One region of the Hydrogenophaga electricum genome, then DNA from elsewhere that is predicted to be linked to it. Evidence: predicted binding sites of a transcription regulator. Region 1 holds the regulator's gene; each other region holds the start of a gene.

Region 1 (6,284 bases):
GAAATCTCGCGGTAGCCGTTTTCGCCCCAGGCCAGCGGCACCACGCCGGCCTTCTCCAGCGTCGTGAACAGGCGCTTGCCGACTTCGCCCTGCGTCAGCGCGTCGACCGAGGCGTAGTTGGGCATCAGGAAGGGCAGCGAGAACAGGTTGAGCTGCTTGACCTGCGGCGACCAGTTGATGGTCGAGCCGATGGCCATGTCGATCACGCCCTGGCGCAGCGCGCTGAACTCGCGCGTCTGGTCACCCTGGATGAGCGAAACGCCCGGGTACAGCTTGATGTTGATGCGGCCCTGCGTCTTTTCGCGCACTTTGTTGGCCCAGATCTCGCCGCCCTTGCCCCAGGGGAAGGCCGGCCCCAGCACGAGCGACATGCGGTATTCGGAGCGGTAGGCGTTCTGGGCCATGGCCGGTGCGCTCAGGGTGGCAGCGGCAGCCAGGGAAAGGGTCAGCAGGGTGCGCTTCTTCATGAAAGGTCTCCTCGGGAACGGATGAAAACGCCTCAGGAACCGCCGGGCATCAATAGCCCAGGTATTGAGGCAGCCAAGTGGCCAGGGGCGGCCAGATCATAACCAGCAGCATGCACAGCCCCATGGCCACCAGCAGCCAGCCCACCCAGCGGGAGGTGGCCTCCATGGGCACGCCGGCAATGCGGCTGGACACCATCAGGTTCACCGCCATCGGCGGGGTGAACTGACCGATGGCCACGTTGAGCGTGAGCAGCACACCGAACCACACCGGATCCCACTGGTAGTGGTTCATCAGCGGCATCAGCAACGGCACGAAGATCAGGAAGATGGAAATGCCATCGAGCACCATGCCCGCCAGCACGAGCAGCAGCACGATGAGCAGCAGCACCGCCCATTCGCTCAACCCCGAATGGACGATCGCGGTCGTGACCGGATCGATCACCCCCAGCGTGGACAACGAAAACGCGAAGATGCCGGCCAGCGAGACGACCAGCAGGATCACCGCCGACAGCTCCCCCGATTCCCGCAGGATGTCGAACAGATCGCGCACGCGGATCGTTCGGTGCACGACCATGCCGACGAACAGGCCGTAGAACACCGCAACCACCGCCGCTTCGGTGGGCGTGAACCAGCCTGCCCGCATGCCCCCCAGAATCAGCACCGGCGCCACCAGGCCCCAGGCTGCCTCGCGCAGGCTCTTCCAGAACGGTGGCCGAGGCAGATGGGCTTCCTCGGCACCCATGCGATGCCGGCGCGCCAGCCAGACCGCGGGCACGATGAGCGCCAGCCCCGCCAGCACGCCCGGGATCATGCCGGCCGCGAACAGCGCCGGCACCGATGCGCCGGGTACCAGCACCGAATACACGATGAACGCCACCGAAGGCGGGATCAGGATGTCGGTGGCCGCCGCCGCGCCGACCACAGCCGCCGAATACGGCGCCGGGTAACCAGCGCGTGCCATCGCCGCGATCATCACGCCGCCCACGGCAGCGGCCGTGGCGGGGCCGGAGCCCGAAATGCCGCCCAGGAACATGGCGACCGCAATGGCCACCAGCGGCAGCATGCCCGGCCCCCGCCCCACGATGGACACGGCCAGGTTCACCAGACGCAGCGCCACACCCGACCGGTCGAAGATGGACCCCACGAGCACGAACATGGGAATGGCCAGCAGCGGGTATTTGCCCAGCCCGGCATAGAAGTTCTGCGGCACCGCCATCAGCCCGAACCAGGGAATTTCGGCATTGGCGATACCGATCGCCACGGTACCCGCGAGTCCGAGCGCCGCACCGATCGGCACGCCGATCAGCATGGCGCCGATGAAAAGCACAAACAGCAGGGTGGCGGTCATGCAGCATCCTCCTGGCGCAGCTTGCGCATGAACACCTGCATGGCCCGACCCGCGATCAGGGCGCTGAATACCGGCAGCCAGATGGAATACCACCACTGGGGCACCCCGATACCGGGCGAGGTTTCCTCGTACTGGTAATGGTCCCAGACCACCGGCACACTCAGCACCACGATGGCGATGAACAGCAGCGCCACCATGAGCGCCCCCAGTTGCGCCAGGCGGCGCTGCCGCTGCGCGCTGCCACCGTTGGCGAAGAACTCGATGCGGATGTGCGTCTCCCGCAGCACCGCCGCCGAGCCCCCGACCAGCGCCAGCACGATCATGAGAAAGACGGAGATCTCTTCCGTCCAGGCGAAAGACGCGCTGGTGAAGTAACGCACCAACACGTTCGCAAAGGTGATCAGCGCAAGCGCCACCATGGTGCCGACGACCAGCCAGTCTTCCAGCAGCCTTTTGCGGGGAGCGGCGGCATCGGTGTTGCCGGGTTCGGTCGAGACGGCGGCATTCAGCGCGTCCGACGCAGGTGTCTTCTCATGCAGGGCCATGGTGCGCAGGAGGTAGTCCAGCCAAAAAACGAAGACGCCATCGCTGCCCCCCAGCAGAGAGCCGCGGGACACCATCGCACTTCGCGTGAGACACGGCCCGGGTAGAGAAGCCGTCGCGCAGGGCATCGCGCACATGCCGCGAGAAGTGGTGCGGCACAAAGCAAAACGGGTCAGTCCTTTTGAGACTAACCCGTTGATGCCGAATATAAATTCTGGTGCGGCTGGCAGGATTCGAACCCACGACCCCTTGGTTCGTAGCCAAGTACTCTATCCAACTGAGCTACAGCCGCTGAAGCCTTGCATTGTAGCACGACTTTTTGGCGCCTTTTTCCGAAATGCCTCGGTTTTAAAAAAAACCGGTCTGGTAGGGCGTGTTGGACTTGAACCAACGACCAAGGGATTATGAGTCCCCTGCTCTGACCAACTGAGCTAACGCCCCCTCCGAAGGCCGCGATTGTAAGAGGGCTGCGGCAGCGCCTTGCAGCACTGCCAGACCAAATGCTTCAGCGCCCCTGGCTCAGTGCGTTGCCGACCAGCTTGGCGGTGACGTCGACGATCTGGATCATGCGGTCGTAGGGCATGCGCTGCGGGCCGATCACGCCCAGCGTGCCCAGCACCTGGCCGTCCACTTCGTAGGGGGCCGTGACCACCGACAGGTCTTCGTACGGCACGACCTGGCTTTCACCGCCGATGTAGATGCGCACGCCATCGGCCTGGGCCGACACGTCCAGCAATCGCGCCAGTTGCGTCTTTTGCTCGAACAGGTCGAACATGCGCCGCAGGTTGCCCATGTCGCTGGAGAACTCGGACACCGACAGCAGATTGCGCTCGCCCGCCACCACCACCTCTTCGCGCTGGGCGCCGGCTTCGGTGCCCAGATCGACGGCGGCCTTCATCAGCGTGGCAATTTCGCCGCGCAGCGCATCCAGCTCGGACTTCAGCCGCTCGCGCACCGCGTCCATGCCCAGACCCGAATAGTGCGCATTGAAATAGTTCGCCGCTTCCTGCAACTGCGACTGGGTGAACTGGGTCGGGGTGTGGATGATCCGGTTCTGCACATCGCCGTCGGGGGCAACCAGGATCACCAGCACGCGCCGCTCGGACAGGTTCAGGAATTCGATGTGCCGGAACACAGTGGCCCGGCGCGGGGTCATCACCACGCCGACAAAGTGCGACAGGCTCGACAGCATCTGCGCCGCGTGGCTGATCACCCGCTGGGGCTGCCCTTGTTCGATGCTGCTGGTGCCCAGTTCGGCCACCCGCGGCAACTCGTCGCGATTGACCGTGAGCATGGCATCCACGAACAGCCGGTAGCCACGCGCGGTCGGCACCCGGCCCGCCGAGGTGTGCGGACTGGCGATGAGACCCAGCTCTTCCAGGTCGCTCATCACGTTGCGGATGGTTGCGGGCGACAGGTCCAGCCCGGTGGCCTTCGAGAGCGTTCTCGAACCCACGGGCTGCCCGTCGGCGATATAGCGCTCGACAAGGGCCTTGAGCAGCAACTTGGCGCGGTCATCCAGCATGGTCGCCATTCTAAGGAGCGGGCACCCCGTTGCGGCATCCGGTGCGACAAGGGTTTCCGGCCAGCGCCACCGCGGGTGCGGCATGTTGTAATTTGTCCATGACCGATCCCGCGAAACCCGTCCCCGCCGCGCCACGCTTTGCACACGTGGCCATCGTGGGCAAATACCAGGCCCCCGGCTCGCGCCATGTGGTGGACGAGGTGGCCCATTTCCTGCACGACGAGGGGTGCGACGTCTCGCTCGAACTCGAAACCGCCCAGAACACCGGCCTGACCCAGTACACCGCACTGGACGTGGCCAGCATCGGCCAACACTGCGATCTGGCCCTGGTGGTCGGCGGCGACGGCACCATGCTGGGCATCGGACGGCGCCTGGCCCGCTTCGGTGTGCCGCTGGTGGGCATCAACCAGGGGCGCCTGGGCTTCATCACCGACATCCCGCTCAACGGCTACCGCGAGCGCCTGCAACCCATCCTGCACGGCCATTACGAGGAAGACCACCGCGCCCTGATGGCGGCCAGCGTCTGGCGCGATGGCCGCTGCGTGTTCGAGGCCACGGCGCTCAACGACGTGGTCGTCAACCGCGGTGGGGTGGCGAGCATGATCGAGCTGCGCGTGGAGGTCGACGGCCACTTTGTGGCCAACCAGCGTGCCGACGGCCTCATCATCGCATCGCCCACCGGCTCCACCGCCTACGCGCTGTCGGCGGGCGGCCCGCTCCTGCACCCGACCATCGGTGGCTGGGTGATGGTGCCGATCGCCCCACACACGCTGTCCAACCGGCCCGTGGTGCTGCCCTCGGACAGCGAGATCGCGGTGGAAATCGTCTCGGGCAAGGACGCCAGCGCCAACTTCGACATGCAGACACTCACCAGCCTGCTGCACGGCGACCGCATCGTGGTGCGCCGCTCGCCACATGCGCTGCGCCTGCTGCACCCGGTCGGCTGGAGCTATTTCGACACGCTGCGCATGAAACTCCACTGGAACGAAGGCGCCTGAATTCCGGGCCACAATGGCGGCAAGGGCGGCCCACCGCCCAACCGCCGTTCACCTCTGTTCGACGCCCTGCCATGAGCCTGCGCCGCATCGCCCTGCGCGACTTCGTCATCGTCCCCGCCCTCGACCTGGATCTGCACACCGGCTTCGGCGTGCTCACCGGCGAAACCGGCGCCGGCAAGTCCATCCTCATTGATGCCCTCCAGTTGGCCCTGGGCGCCCGCGCCGACGCCGGCCTGGTCCGCGAAGGCGCGGCCCGCTGCGAAGTGGCGGCCGAATTCGACCGCCCGGCCTCGGTGGTGCCCTGGCTCGATGAGCAGGGTTTTTCGGCAGACGACACCCTGCTGCTGCGTCGGACGATCGACAGCGACGGCCGCAGCCGTGCGTGGATCAACGGCAGCGCTGCCACCGTCACCCAGCTCAAGGCCCTGGCCGACGAGTTGGTCGATATCCATGGCCAGCACGCCTGGCAGAGCCTGACCCGGCCCGACGCGGTACGTCGGCTGCTCGATGCCTATGGCGGCATCGACAGCAGCGCGGCCGGCCAGGCTTGGACCCAGTGGCGCGAGCGCCTGCGTCTGCTCGATGACGCGCAGGCGCGCGAAGCCCAGTTGCAACAGGAAAGCGAACGCCTGGCCTGGCAGATCGCGGAACTCGACAAGCTCGCGCCCCAGCCCGGCGAATGGGACGAACTCAATGCCCGCCACAGCCGGCTCACCCACGCGCAGGCCCTGCAGGACGCGGCCAGCCAGGCGGTCGACTGGCTGGGCGAAGCCCCCGGGCACGCGGCGGGCCTGCTGCACAAAGCCCTGGCCGCGCTGTCGGCCCAGACGCGCATCGAACCCGCCTTCCAGGGACCGGTCGACGCCCTGGAATCGGCGCTGGCACAGGTGGAAGACACCGTGTACACACTGCGTCACTATGCCGGCGACGGCGATCTCGATCCCGCCGGACTGGCCAAGCTGGACCAGCGCCTCTCGCTCTGGGTGTCGCTGGCACGGCGGTTCCGCCGGCCACCCGAAGAACTGCCGGCGCTGCACGCGCAATGGCGCGAGGAGTTGGCGCGGCTGGGCCAAGCCCTCGACCTCGACGCGCTGCGCAGTGCCGAACGCAAGGCCTGGCAGGCCTTCGACAAAAAGATGGGCGCGCTCTCTCGCGACCGCCAGGCCGCTGCCCCGCGCCTGTCTGCGGCCGTCACGCAGGCCATGCAGTCGCTCGGCATGGCCGGTGGCCGCTTCGAAGTCGCCCTGCAGAAGCTGCCGGAACCCCAGTCCCATGGCGGGGAACAGGTGGACTTCCTGGTGGCCGGCCATGCCGGCGTCACCGCCCGGCCGGTCGGCAAGGTGGCCTCCGGCGGTGAGCTTTCGCGCATCGCGCTGGCCATCTCGGTGGTCACCAGCCAGTTG
Region 2 (6,284 bases), on a different contig from region 1:
GCTTGCGCGCGATGTCGGCCGCATCCATCAGGTCGCGCGTGCGGCCCGAGTTGGAGATGATCACCACGCAGTCGCCCGGGCCCAGCAGCGAGGCGCTCATCACCTGCATGTGGCCGTCGCTGTAGGCGATGGCGTTGATGCCCAGGCGGAAGAATTTGTGCTGGGCGTCCTGGGCCACGATGCCCGAGTTGCCGGCGCCGAAGAATTCGATGCGGCCGCGCTTGCGGTAGGTGTCCATCAGGGCATCGACCGCTTTTTCGATGGCGTGCGTGGACGCGTCGTTGCGGTACTTCAGGAAGGCGGCCACGGTGTTGTCGATCACCTTGACCATCACGTCGCTGACCTTGTCGTCCACGTCCACGCTGCGGTGGATGAAGGGCACGCCTTCGCTGACATTGCCTGCCAGTTTGAGCTTGAAGTCCGACAGGCCGTCATAGCCCATGCTGCGGCAAAAGCGCACCACGGTGGGTTTGCTCACATGGGCGCGATCGGCCAGCTCGGCCACCGGCAGGCTGGCAAAGCTGCGCGGATCGGCCAGAACGAGCTTGCCCACGCGCTGTTCGGCGGGGGCCAGGGAGGGCAGCGAGGCTTTGATGCGATCCAGCATGGCGGCGACAAAGGCGGAGAGTTACATGAAATGGTGAAACCGAATTACACCCGATAATGACCGCATGAACCAGCTCGATGCCCTCAAACAGTTCACCACCGTGGTCGCCGACACGGGCGACTTCCGTCAGATCGCGGCCTACGCCCCGCGCGACGCGACGACCAACCCGTCGCTGGTGCTCAAGGCGGTGCAAAAGCCCGAATACGCGCACCTGCTGCAGGAAACCGTGGCCCGTTACGGGTCGCAGGGGCTGGACGAGACCATGAACCGCCTGCTGGTGCGTTTTGGCATCGAGATCCTGCAGCACATTCCCGGGCGCGTCTCGACCGAAGTGGACGCGCGCCTGAGTTTCGACACCGAGGCCACGGTCTCGCGCGCGCGCCGCATCATCGACCTGTACCAGGGCGAGGGCGTGCACGTGGACCGCATCCTGATCAAGATCGCCTCGACCTGGGAAGGCATCCAGGCGGCGGCGCGGCTGGAGCGCGACGGCATCCACACCAACCTCACGCTGCTGTTCAGCTTCTGCCAGGCGGTGGCCTGCGGACAGGCCAAGGTGCAGCTGATCTCGCCCTTCGTCGGCCGCATCTACGACTGGTACAAGAAGCAGGCTGGCGCTGCCTGGGACGAGGCCGCCATGGCGGGTGCCAACGATCCCGGCGTGCAGTCGGTGCGCAACATCTTCAATTTCTACAAGAAGCACGGCATCGCCACCGAGGTCATGGGCGCGAGCTTCCGCAACGTGGGCCAGATCACCGCGCTGGCTGGGTGCGACCTGCTGACCATCAGTCCGGACCTGCTGGCCCAACTGGCGGCCACGGAGGCCCCGTTGTCGCCGGCCCTCGACGCCGAGGCGGCGCGGTCGCTGGACACGCCGTTCGTGACCTACGACGAAGCCGGCTTCCGCTACGCGCTCAACGAGGACGCGATGGCGACCGAAAAACTGGCCGAAGGCATTCGCGCCTTTGCCGCCGACACCTTCAAGCTCGAAGCCCTGATGAAGGCGGCCTGAGTCCGCCGTTCACCGCGTTGGCGCCGCAGGCTGCTTGCGCGCCACCAGACAGTGGCGCTTCGGGGGCAGCCCGTCGCGCTTGACCACGGAGAAGCCGGCCGCCGTGAGGGCCCGCCGCACCGAACCGGCCACGCACCAGGTGGCCAGCGCCGCACCCGGCCGGGCCAGCCGGCCCACCGACTGCATCAAAGCGGCTGACCACATGGCGGGGTTGAGCGGAGGGTCGAAGCCGTCGAGAAACACCGAGTTCACGCCAGGCTCCATGGCCTGCAGCGCGGGCAGGGCGTCGCCTTCGCGCAGCCGCAGGCGAACCGCGCCACCGGCATCGAGTCGCAGCTCACCCCGCTGGCGCAAGCGGGTCCAGCCGGTCGCCAGTGCCTCCGCCAGCGCGTGCAGGTCGGGAAAAGGGCGGGCTGCGCGACGCAGATCGTCGGCCGTGGGCACAAAGGCTTCGGTGGCGTCGTAAATCAGCGTCGCGGGCCGTTGCGGATCGCGTTGCCAGAGCTGCCAGGTGGCGAGGAAGTTCAGGCCCAGGCCGAAGCCGTTTTCGAGCACGCGCCACTGTGCGGCGCCGCACCAGGCCATGCCCGCCTGCGGGGCGCCATCTGCCGCGCACAAGCCGCAGCCGGCCAGGAACACGTAGCGGGCCTGCGCCAGTCCCCCCAGGCCGTCGATGCCTTCATTGCGGTAGCGGTCCCCGAAGCGGACGCTGACCGGGGCGCCCTGCGCGTCCCAGGCGACGGGCGAATCGGCGGCCGGGGGTTGAAGGGCGACGGGTTTCATGGCTTCTGCGGGCGGGTTCTGGGGGGATCCCCAAAAAGAAACCCCGCGAGGATATCGCGGGGTTTCGAGGCAGGCATCGGGGCGGGGCGCCCCGATGTGCAGTCGGGCAATTACATGCCCATGCCGCCCATGCCACCCATGTCGGGCATGGCCGGTGCCGGGGAGTCGTCCTTCGGTGCTTCGGCGACCATGCACTCGGTCGTCAGCATCAGCGAAGCCACGGAAGCGGCGTTCAGCAGGGCGGTGCGGGTCACCTTGGTCGGGTCCAGGATACCCATTTCGATCATGTCGCCATAGGTGTCGTTGGCGGCGTTGAAACCGAAATTGCCCTTGCCTTCCAGCACCTTGTTGATCACGACCGAGGGTTCGCCACCGGCGTTGCCCACGATTTCGCGCAGGGGAGCTTCGATGGCCTTCAGGACCAGCTTGATGCCGGCGTCCTGGTCGGGGTTGTCACCCTTGATGGCGCCAGCGGATTGCTTGGCGCGCAGCAGGGCCACGCCACCACCGGCCACGATGCCTTCTTCCACCGCAGCGCGGGTGGCGTGCAGGGCGTCTTCCACGCGGGCCTTCTTTTCCTTCATCTCGACTTCGGTGGCGGCGCCGACCTTGATGACGGCCACACCGCCGGCCAGCTTGGCCACGCGCTCTTGCAGCTTTTCGCGGTCGTAGTCGCTGGTGGCTTCTTCGATCTGGATGCGGATTTGCTTGACGCGGGCTTCGATGTCAGCGGCAGCGCCGTTGCCGTCGATGATGGTGGTGTTTTCCTTGCCCACTTCGATGCGCTTGGCCTGGCCCAGGTCGGCCAGGGTCACCTTTTCCAGGGTCAGGCCGACTTCTTCGGCGATGACCTTGCCGCCCGTCAGGATGGCGATGTCTTCCAGCATGGCCTTGCGGCGGTCGCCAAAGCCAGGGGCCTTGACGGCGACAACCTTCAGGATGCCGCGGATGGTGTTGACCACCAGGGTCGCCAGGGCTTCGCCTTCGACGTCTTCGGCAATGATCAGCAGCGGACGGCCGGCCTTGGCCACGGCTTCCAGCGTGGGCAGCAGGTCACGGATGTTGCTGATCTTCTTGTCGAACAGCAGGACGAAGGGGTTGTCCAGCAGGGCGGCCTGCTTTTCGGGGTTGTTGATGAAGTAGGGCGACAGGTAACCGCGGTCGAACTGCATGCCTTCCACGACATCCAGCTCGTTGCTCAGGCTCTTGCCGTCTTCGACGGTGATCACGCCTTCCTTGCCGACCTTGTCCATCGCGTTGGCGATGATTTCGCCGATGGAGGCATCGCTGTTGGCGGAGATGGAGCCGACTTGCGCGATTTCCTTGGAGGTGGTGGTGGGCTTGGAGGCCTTCTTCAGCTCGGCGATCAGGGATTCGACAGCCCGGTCGATACCGCGCTTCAGATCCATCGGGTTCATGCCGGCGGCCACGTACTTCATGCCTTCGCGCACGATGGCCTGGGCCAGCACGGTGGCGGTGGTGGTGCCGTCACCGGCGTTGTCAGAGGTCTTGGAAGCGACTTCCTTGACCATCTGGGCGCCCATGTTCTGGAGCTTGTCCTTGAGTTCGATTTCCTTGGCCACGGACACACCGTCCTTGGTCACGGTGGGGGCGCCGAAGGAGCGCTCCAGCACCACGTTGCGGCCCTTGGGACCCAGGGTGGTCTTGACCGCGTTGGCCAGGATGTTCACGCCTTCGACCATGCGGGCGCGGGCTTCACCGCCGAAAACGACGTCTTTTGCTGCCATGTTGATTTCTCCGGATTCAGTAAATGGGGATGGATGAGGGAAGGTTTACTTCTCGACGACGGCGAACAGGTCGTCTTCCTTCATGACCAGCAGTTCATCGCCATCGACCTTGACGGTCTGGCCGCTGTACTTGCCGAACAGCACACGGTCGCCCACCTTCACGCTCAGGGCCTTGGTTTCGCCCTTGTCGTTGGTCTTGCCAGGTCCGACTGCCAGCACTTCGCCTTGATCGGGCTTCTCGGCAGCGGCGTCAGGGATGACGATGCCGGAGGCGGTCTTGGTTTCGCTGTCAATGCGCTTGACGATCACGCGATCGCCGAGAGGACGAAGGTTCATTGCATCTCCTGAAAGGATAGAGAAGGGTTGTTATGCCGACGGAAGGCACCGCGGACCGGTGCCTCTTCGTGACTGGGAGCGGGTGTTAGCACTCAACTCCAGCGAGTGCTAATCATAAGGGTGGTCTGCGGCGTTTTCAAGGGCGGGCGCCGCGATTCTTTTGAGGCCCGCATCCGGGCGGGTCTGGCACGGGTGGGCGTGACCGGCATCGGCGCCATCGTGCCAGTGCTGGACTGCCAGAACTGACATATTTGGCAGTTTTGGGGCGGAGGTCGCCAGCCGTGTTTCCGCACCGGCTGGACCGGGCGTTGATTTCCCTCAGGATTTTCCAGCGTTGCCGACTGGCATATTTTTTGGAAAAGAAGCGGTGTTTCAGGAGAACCGCCATGACACACGCCGCTTTGCCTCTGCCACCCGTTTTGCCCGATGCCGAGCGCCGGACCTGGCTTCTGACCACTGGCGCTATGGGCGTGGCGGCCACCGCCGCCGTGGCCGTCCCGCTGGTGTCCAGCCTCGCACCCAGCGAGCGTGCCAAAGCCCAGGGCGCGAGCGTGGAGGTGGACATCAGCGGCCTGGCGCCGGGTGAGATGGCCACAGTCGAATGGCGTGGCAAGCCAGTGTGGATTTTGCGGCGCACGCCCGAGATGCTCGCCGCGCTGGAGCGCACGGCCGATCTGGCCGATCCGGCGTCGAAGAAGGACCAGCAACCGGCCTACGCCACCAACACGGCCCGTTCGATCCAGCCCGAGGTGTTCGTGGCCGTGGGGATCTGCACGCACCTGGGGTGCTCGCCGGTGACGCTGCCGGCGGGAACCGCCAACCCCAGCGTGCCGGCCGACTGGCAGGGCGGCTTTTTCTGCCCGTGCCACGGCTCGACTTTTGACTTCGCGGGGCGGGTGTTCAAGAACAAGCCCGCGCCAACCAACCTGGAGGTGCCGCCGCACCGCTTCCTGGCGGACAACCGGCTGCTGATCGGTGAAGACGGCAGCGGCGCGGGGTGACACCCGCGCACAGGCAGTGCATGATGCCCGGACAGGACGGTCTTGTCCGGTCCGGGCAAGGTCTCTCATAAAAATCGCCACGAACCCATGAATACCTTGAGCAACGCGCCCACGACCGGCCACGGGGCCGATGAGCCCGATGAGGTCGAGATCTCCCTGTACGAGTCGCGCAAGAAAATCCAGCCCCGAGCGGTCAGCGGTACGTTCGCCAACTGGCGCTGGGCGCTGGTGTGGCTGACCCAGATCCTGTTCTACGGATTGCCCTGGCTCAACTGGAACGGTCGGCAGGCGGTGCTGTTCGACCTGCTGTCGCGCCGCTTTTACCTGGGCGGGCTGGTGCTGTACCCGCAGGACTTCATCTACCTCACCGGTCTGCTGGTGATGTCGGCGCTGTCGCTGTTCCTGTTCACGGCGGTGGCCGGGCGCCTGTGGTGCGGTTACGCCTGCCCGCAGACGGTCTACACCGAGATCTTCATGTGGATCGAGCGCAAGATCGAGGGCGACCGTGCCGCCCGCATCCGGCTCGACAACGCCCCCCTGTCGGCGGGCAAGTTCGCGCGCCGCGCGGGCAAGCATGGCGCCTGGATTCTGTTCGCGCTGTGGACGGGTTTCACCTTCGTGGGTTATTTCACGCCCATCCGCGCGCTGGGCATGGAGGTGCTTGCCGGGGCCCTGGGCCCGTGGCAGACCTTCTGGATCTTCTTCTACAGCTTTGCCACCTACGGCTTCGCCGGCATCATGCGCGAACAGGTCTGCAAGTACATGTGTCCCTATGCGCGTTTCCAGAGCGCCATGTT
Region 3 (6,284 bases), on a different contig from region 1:
TGCAGAAGGACCCGAAGGTGATCGAAGCCTATCTGGGTACGGGCGGACACTGATCAAGGACACAAGAACATGGCAAACACTCTCCTGAAAGTCAGTGGCCTGAAGGTTTCCTATGGCGGCATCAAGGCCGTCAAGGGCGTCGACATGGAGGTGCGCGAGGGCGAGCTGATCTCCCTCATCGGCTCCAACGGCGCCGGCAAGACCACCACCATGAAAGCGATCACCGGGTCGCTGGGCATCGAAGGCGGCAGCATCGAGTACCTGGGCCAGAACATCAAAGGCCGCGGCGCGTGGGACCTGGTCAAACAGGGGCTGGCGATGGTGCCCGAGGGGCGCGGCGTTTTCACTCGCATGACCATCACCGAAAACCTGCTGATGGGCGCCTACATCCGCTCGGACAAGGCCGGTATCCAGCAGGACATTGACCGCATGTTCGGTATCTTCCCGCGCCTGAAGGAGCGCAAGGACCAGCTCGCTGGCACGATGTCGGGGGGCGAGCAGCAGATGCTGGCCATGGCCCGCGCCCTCATGAGCCAGCCCAAGGTGCTGCTGCTCGACGAACCGTCAATGGGGTTGTCACCAATCATGGTGGACAAGATCTTCGAAGTCGTGCGCGACGTGTCGGCGCAGGGGGTGACCATCGTGCTGGTCGAGCAGAACGCCCAGCGCGCGCTGCAGATCGCGGATCGGGGCTATGTGATGGACTCGGGCGAGATCACCATGACCGGTCAGGGCAAGGATCTGCTGGTCGATCCCCGTGTGCGCGAGGCCTATCTGGGCCACTGAGACGGCCTTCGCGAGGCACCGTCTTCGCGAAAAATTACAATAGCGGGTTGCGCCCTGGTGGCGCAGCCCGCTTTTTTCTTGCCCATCACCATGACCACCGAACACGCTCCTGCCACGCCCGCTGCCGACGACAACCAGCTCATCGCCGAACGCCGGGAGAAACTCAAGGGCCTGCGTGAAGCGCAGGCGCGTGGCGAGGGCGTGGCCTTCCCCAACGATTTCCAGCCGGCAGACAACGCCGCCACGCTGTTTGCGCTCCACGGGGACACCACCGCCGAGGCGCTGGAAAGCAGCCCGATTCGCGCCCGGATTGCCGGGCGGATGATGCTCAAACGCGTGATGGGCAAGGCCTGTTTTGCCACCTTGCAGGACGGCTCGCTCGGTGCCAGCGGTGGGCGCATCCAGATCTACCTGAACAAGGACAGTGTCGGCGAAGCCGCTCTGGATGCCTTCAAGCACTGGGATCTGGGGGACATCGTTGCGGCCGAAGGCAAACTGATGCGCACCCGCACCGGCGAGCTGACCGTGCACGCCGACAGCGTGCGCCTGCTGACCAAGAGCCTGCGTCCGCTGCCCGACAAATTCCACGGCGTGCAGGACCAGGAAATCAAGTACCGCCAGCGCTACGTGGACCTGATGACCGACGAGGCCGCACGGCGCCGTTTCGTCACGCGCAGCCAGGCGCTGTCGAGCATCCGCGATTTCATGGTGTCGCACGGCTTCCTCGAAGTCGAAACGCCCATGCTGCACCCGATTCCTGGCGGTGCCAACGCCAAGCCCTTTGTCACGCACCACAATGCGCTCGACCAGGAAATGTTCCTGCGCATCGCGCCCGAGCTGTATCTCAAGCGCCTGCTGGTGGGTGGCTTCGAGCGGGTGTTCGAGATCAACCGCAACTTCCGCAACGAGGGGATCAGCGTCCGCCACAACCCCGAGTTCACCATGATGGAGTTCTACGCGGCCTACTGGAACTACCGCGATCTGATGGACTTCAACGAGCAACTCATTCGCCACGTGGTGCAGAAGGTGCACGGTGATACGCCGTTGAGCTATCAGGGGCGCCCTGTGGACGTGTTCTCGCCGTTCGAACGCCTCACGATCCGGGAAGCCATCCTCAAGTACACCGACGCGGGTGAGGCCGGCGTGGACGATCCGGTCTGGCTGATCGCGCAGCTCAAGAAGCTGGGCCTGAGCGAGGACAAACACCAGCTCTCGTCGCGCTCGGTGGCCGGCCTGCAGGTGCTCTATTTCGAAGAGAAGGTCGAAGAGCAGCTCTGGAACCCGACCTTCATCATGGACCACCCGACCGAGATTTCGCCGCTGGCACGCGCCAACGATGCCCGGCCCGAGGTGACCGAACGCTTCGAGCTTTACATCACCGGTCGTGAGTTCGGCAACGCCTTCTCCGAGCTGAACGACGCCGAAGACCAGGCCGCACGCTTCCATGCCCAGGTCGCCAACAAAGATGCCGGCGATGACGAGGCCATGTTCTTCGATGCCGACTATGTGCGCGCGCTCGAATACGGCATGCCGCCGGCCGGTGGCTGTGGCATCGGTATCGATCGCCTGATGATGCTGCTGACCGACAGCCCCAGCATCCGTGACGTGATCCTCTTCCCCGCGTTGCGGCGCACCTGAGCGCGCCCGGCCGCGTGGTCACTCCGGTCCTGGTCTGGAGCCGCCGCCTGTTCTGGGCGGCCATGGTGTTGACCCTGGCCGTCTCGCTCTGGGATTACGGTGGACGCTGGCACACCCCGGGCCACTATCTGCGCAATCTGGTGATGCTAGGCCTGTACTGGGGGCCTCGCATCGCGGGACCGTTCCTGCTGGGGTGGCTGGTCTTGCGGGTCTGCCAAACCACGGGCTGGCGCCGGTTGGTGCCCACTTTGGGGGCTGGTTTTGTGCTGATGGGGCTCTGGGCTTCGCTGGTGGAGCCGCTGTGGCTGCGCGAACGCACCACCATGGTGTCTGGTGCACCTGTTGGTGCATCGCCGCTGCGGCTCGCCTTGGTGGCCGATCTGCACTGGGGCCTGTTCGTGCGCGAAGGCGACCTGCGCCGCCTGGTTGCCCGACTCAATGCCTTGGACGTGGACGCTGTGCTGGTGGCCGGCGACTGGGTGCATGAACCGCCGCTGGATCTGCGCGGTGGGCTGGCGCCCTTGGCGGCGCTGCGTCACCCTGTGTATGGCGTGCTGGGCAACCACGACACTGGCGCGCCAGGGCCGGCGCTGACCGAGCCCCTGCGCGAGGCGCTGCGTGCCCATGGCGTACGGCTCATCGATGGGGAGCGCGTGACGATCCGCGGCTGGGAGCTCGTGGGCTTGAGCGATCTGTGGGGTGGCCGGCCACGCCAGGACATTCGCCAGTTGTGGCCTGCGCCAGCGGCCATGACCGCAGAGGGGCCACCCCGCCTGGCGCTGTTTCACCAGCCCGATACGCAAGATCTTCTGCCGCCCGGAGCCGTTTTTCTGGCCATGGCGGGGCACACCCACGGTGGCCAGCTCTGGATACCTGGTTTTTCACCCTGGTGGCTGCGCCACACCAACAGCGCCAGCGGCCGCTGGAATGGACTCTACGACACACCGGCCGGGCGTTTGTTGGTGACCCCGGGCGTCGGGCTGGTGGGGGTGCCTGCCCGTCTCGGTGTACGCCCCACCATCGATCTCCTGGAGTTGAGGCCCTGAGGCCGATCGTCCACAAAAAAGGCCTGCTTGGTGGCAGGCCTTTCTTTGCGGAGAGGGTGGCCGGACTCAGACGTAGGCCGCCAGCGCCTTGCGCATCTTCTTCATGGCCGCCACCTCGATCTGGCGGATGCGCTCGGCACTGACGCCGTATTCGGCCGCCAGTTCGTGCAGCGTCATGCCGCCCGAGCCGTCGTCGTTCACCTTGAGCCAGCGTTCGCTCACGATGCGGCGAGCGCGGTCGTCCAGCTCGCCCATGGCCCGGGCAATGCCTTCGGTGGCCAGCCTGTCACGCTGAGCCGCTTCGATCATGGCGGTGGGCTCGTGGGTGCCGTCGGCCAGATAGGCGATCGGGCCAAAGGCCTCTTCGCCATCGCCGGCCGGTGCGGGATCGAGCACCACATCGCCCCCGGCCATGCGGGTCTCCATCTCGCGCACTTCCTCCGGCTTGACATGCAGGTCGCGCGCCACGACGTCGATTTCATGGTCGGAGAGGGCTTCGCGGTGGGTGTCCCCCTCGGCGGCTTCGGCGCGGAAACCCTGCTTCTTGCTGCGCAGGTTGAAGAACAGCTTGCGCTGGGCCTTGGTGGTAGCCACCTTCACCATGCGCCAGTTCTTCAGGATGTATTCGTGGATTTCGGCCTTGATCCAGTGAATGGCATAACTCACCAGGCGCACGCCCTGATCGGGGTCGAAACGCTTGACGGCCTTCATCAGACCGACGTTGCCTTCCTGGATCAGATCGCCATGGGGCAGGCCATAGCCCAGGTACTGGCGGGCGATGGACACCACCAGGCGCAGGTGCGACATCACCAACTTGCCAGCGGCGTCCAGGTCGTTGTGATCGCGCAGACGGCGTGCAGCGTACTGCTCCTCTTCCTGGGAGAGCAGGGGCATTCGATTGACCGCCGAAATGTAGGCATCCAGATTGCCCAGCGGCGGCAGCGTCAGTGACCGGTTCGACCAAGAACCCGCCACGGCCAGCGACGTGGTCGTGGGGATGGCAGGTGCGAGGGATGTGGACATGGATGAAATCCTCCTGGGTGGCCCAAATGTTAGCACTCCTTGGAGAAGAGTGCTAAATCACAAGTTCCCCCAGAAAAGGGCTTTGAGGCGGTGCCTGTCTGTGGGAGAAGACGGCCACTCGGGGAATCCGAGAGGGCAGCAGATCAGCCAAGAAAAAAGCGGCCCGAAGGCCGCTTTTTTGGGGTGTTTTGGCGGAGAAGGAGGGAGAAAAACTCGCTGCCTCACAAGGCTATGTAAATCAAAGGGTTAGGCGTGCCGCGAGACTTGATTTTGGCATACCTTGAGGGAGCACTACGGGCCGAAAATTTCTGCGTAACGCGGGTGTAGCAGCATCGGGTCGTCACCCGGCACAGCTTTGTCTGGATCGGCGGACAAGAAGCCGACCAAGAACCCAAATGCCGGCTCCTTTGCAAGGTCGCCAGGCGCTTGCACTCCCGGGGCTAGAACGATGGCTGCGCTGGGGTGGATGAACCCACTGTTGACAAAGCAGGCGGCGACCAGTTCTGAGCAGAAGAACGGACCGAAGTCCGCCGCCGCGTTCGGCTCACCGGTATCGAAGTACCGAGCAAGCTCGTCCATCGTTCCATCTTCGTGCTCGCTCCGGTTCGCTGCGTAGCGCATTGCCTCTCTGTAGTTGTATCCAGCTCCGAGAGCTTGGAGTGCCGCCGCGTAGTCCCTTAGACCATCGACGCGCTGCCGATTCCATGCGTCCGGATGCCGCAACACTGCGACGTGCTGTGCTTCTGCTACCAGTTCAGTCAGCGGACGCGCCTTGACTCCGTGCCTAGGTCGGGCATCGAGCACCTCGGAGGCTGAAAGTGCAATGGCGGCATGGGTGTATGGGCTTCCGGTGGCCGCTGCGATGGATTTTCGGACGAGCTTGCTTGCGCCTACCGACTCAGGCGGCCTGCAGAGCAGGACGTCTCCTGGCTGTACGTCCTTGAATGAAAGCGTGAGGCTCATATGGGTGGGTGTTTGAAAGTCAGTGCTTCATTCCCTTCAGCCCGCGCTGGCTACCAGTTTTTCATGTTGTCGGGCACAGACCACTCTTACCTGGCTGTTCCTGCCAAAGCTGGCGCCGATCGTAAAGCAGTGCGGGCGCCGAAGCGATGTAGATCAGCGCGTAATGGCGCTGATCTGCAACGCAAGGACGGCCGCGCTGGCTCGCCATGCGCTCACGCGCTTGCTGGAAGAAGTACGTTCCAATAGAGATTCCCGTCGATGGCATCGCCAGGGACCAAGCTCTCGGAGATGGGTAGCAGGCACACATCCACCTCAGCTACCTGGCTGTCGGAGAGCCTTCCGGCCCGGTGTGCGTCTTGAAAAGACGCGGCCATCCACCGGAGGGCCTGCTCGTTCGTCGCCACCAAGGCCACCCGAGCCAGCCACCGCCCAGGTGCCAGCTCGACTTGTCGCTCACCCCCGATGCACTCCTGCACCAGGGAAACGGTCTTGTGGCGCTCTGGGCGCGACTTCTGCGAGTTCTCGCACTCCAGCCAGACGCATGCCCCGTCAGAGGCGATGACGAGACCATCCGCCTGCTTGCCTTTGAGCACCCGACAAGGGCCGCGCTCCGTCGCAATCTCATGCTCGGTGACCACGCCAAGCCCTTGCTGCACAGCCCGAATCAAGTACCAGTTGCTGCATGCCCGATGCACCGGGTTGCCCAGTGCCAGGGCGTTACCGCCCTCGGCCGCCATGCCGGTCTGCTCGGTCAGCAGTCGCGCGCCCTTGGCGGACAGCACGTACACCGTGCCCTTCGGCATGGCTCGTGCGATGACGAGCTTTTCG

Evidence for each region. Region 1 encodes HrcA, which represses chaperone genes, less so after heat shock. Its sites were predicted from a motif close to TTAGCACTCNNNNNNNNNGAGTGCTAA; they were not measured.
Region 2: a site for HrcA is predicted at 4,572-4,598, ahead of groES (co-chaperone GroES). Genes of this name have one in related genera too.
Region 3: a site for HrcA is predicted at 4,523-4,549, ahead of rpoH (RNA polymerase sigma factor RpoH). Genes of this name have one in related genera too.

The regions. Positions count from the first base shown of each region.
Region 1 is NZ_BSPB01000022.1:45,486-51,769, forward strand. Features, by position in the region: gene QQK43_RS13735 (DctP family TRAP transporter solute-binding subunit) at 1-467, opposite strand, end outside; gene QQK43_RS13740 (TRAP transporter large permease) at 517-1,815, opposite strand; gene QQK43_RS13745 (TRAP transporter small permease) at 1,812-2,360, opposite strand; tRNA gene QQK43_RS13750 (tRNA-Arg) at 2,574-2,650, opposite strand; tRNA gene QQK43_RS13755 (tRNA-Ile) at 2,723-2,799, opposite strand; gene hrcA (heat-inducible transcriptional repressor HrcA) at 2,864-3,883, opposite strand; gene QQK43_RS13765 (NAD kinase) at 3,982-4,881, shown strand; gene recN (DNA repair protein RecN) at 4,953-6,284, shown strand, end outside.
Region 2 is NZ_BSPB01000033.1:1,375-7,658, reverse strand. Features, by position in the region: gene QQK43_RS16325 (MurR/RpiR family transcriptional regulator) at 1-607, opposite strand, end outside; gene tal (transaldolase) at 672-1,619, shown strand; gene mnmC2 (tRNA (5-methylaminomethyl-2-thiouridine)(34)-methyltransferase MnmC2) at 1,629-2,402, opposite strand; gene groL (chaperonin GroEL) at 2,513-4,150, opposite strand; gene groES (co-chaperone GroES) at 4,196-4,486, opposite strand; gene petA (ubiquinol-cytochrome c reductase iron-sulfur subunit) at 4,873-5,487, shown strand; gene ccoG (cytochrome c oxidase accessory protein CcoG) at 5,575-6,284, shown strand, end outside.
Region 3 is NZ_BSPB01000005.1:53,364-59,647, reverse strand. Features, by position in the region: gene QQK43_RS04915 (ABC transporter ATP-binding protein) at 1-53, shown strand, start outside; gene QQK43_RS04910 (ABC transporter ATP-binding protein) at 70-786, shown strand; gene lysS (lysine--tRNA ligase) at 877-2,424, shown strand; gene QQK43_RS04900 (metallophosphoesterase) at 2,439-3,470, shown strand; gene rpoH (RNA polymerase sigma factor RpoH) at 3,537-4,493, opposite strand; gene QQK43_RS04890 (C40 family peptidase) at 4,785-5,456, opposite strand; gene QQK43_RS04885 (replication-relaxation family protein) at 5,669-6,284, opposite strand, start outside.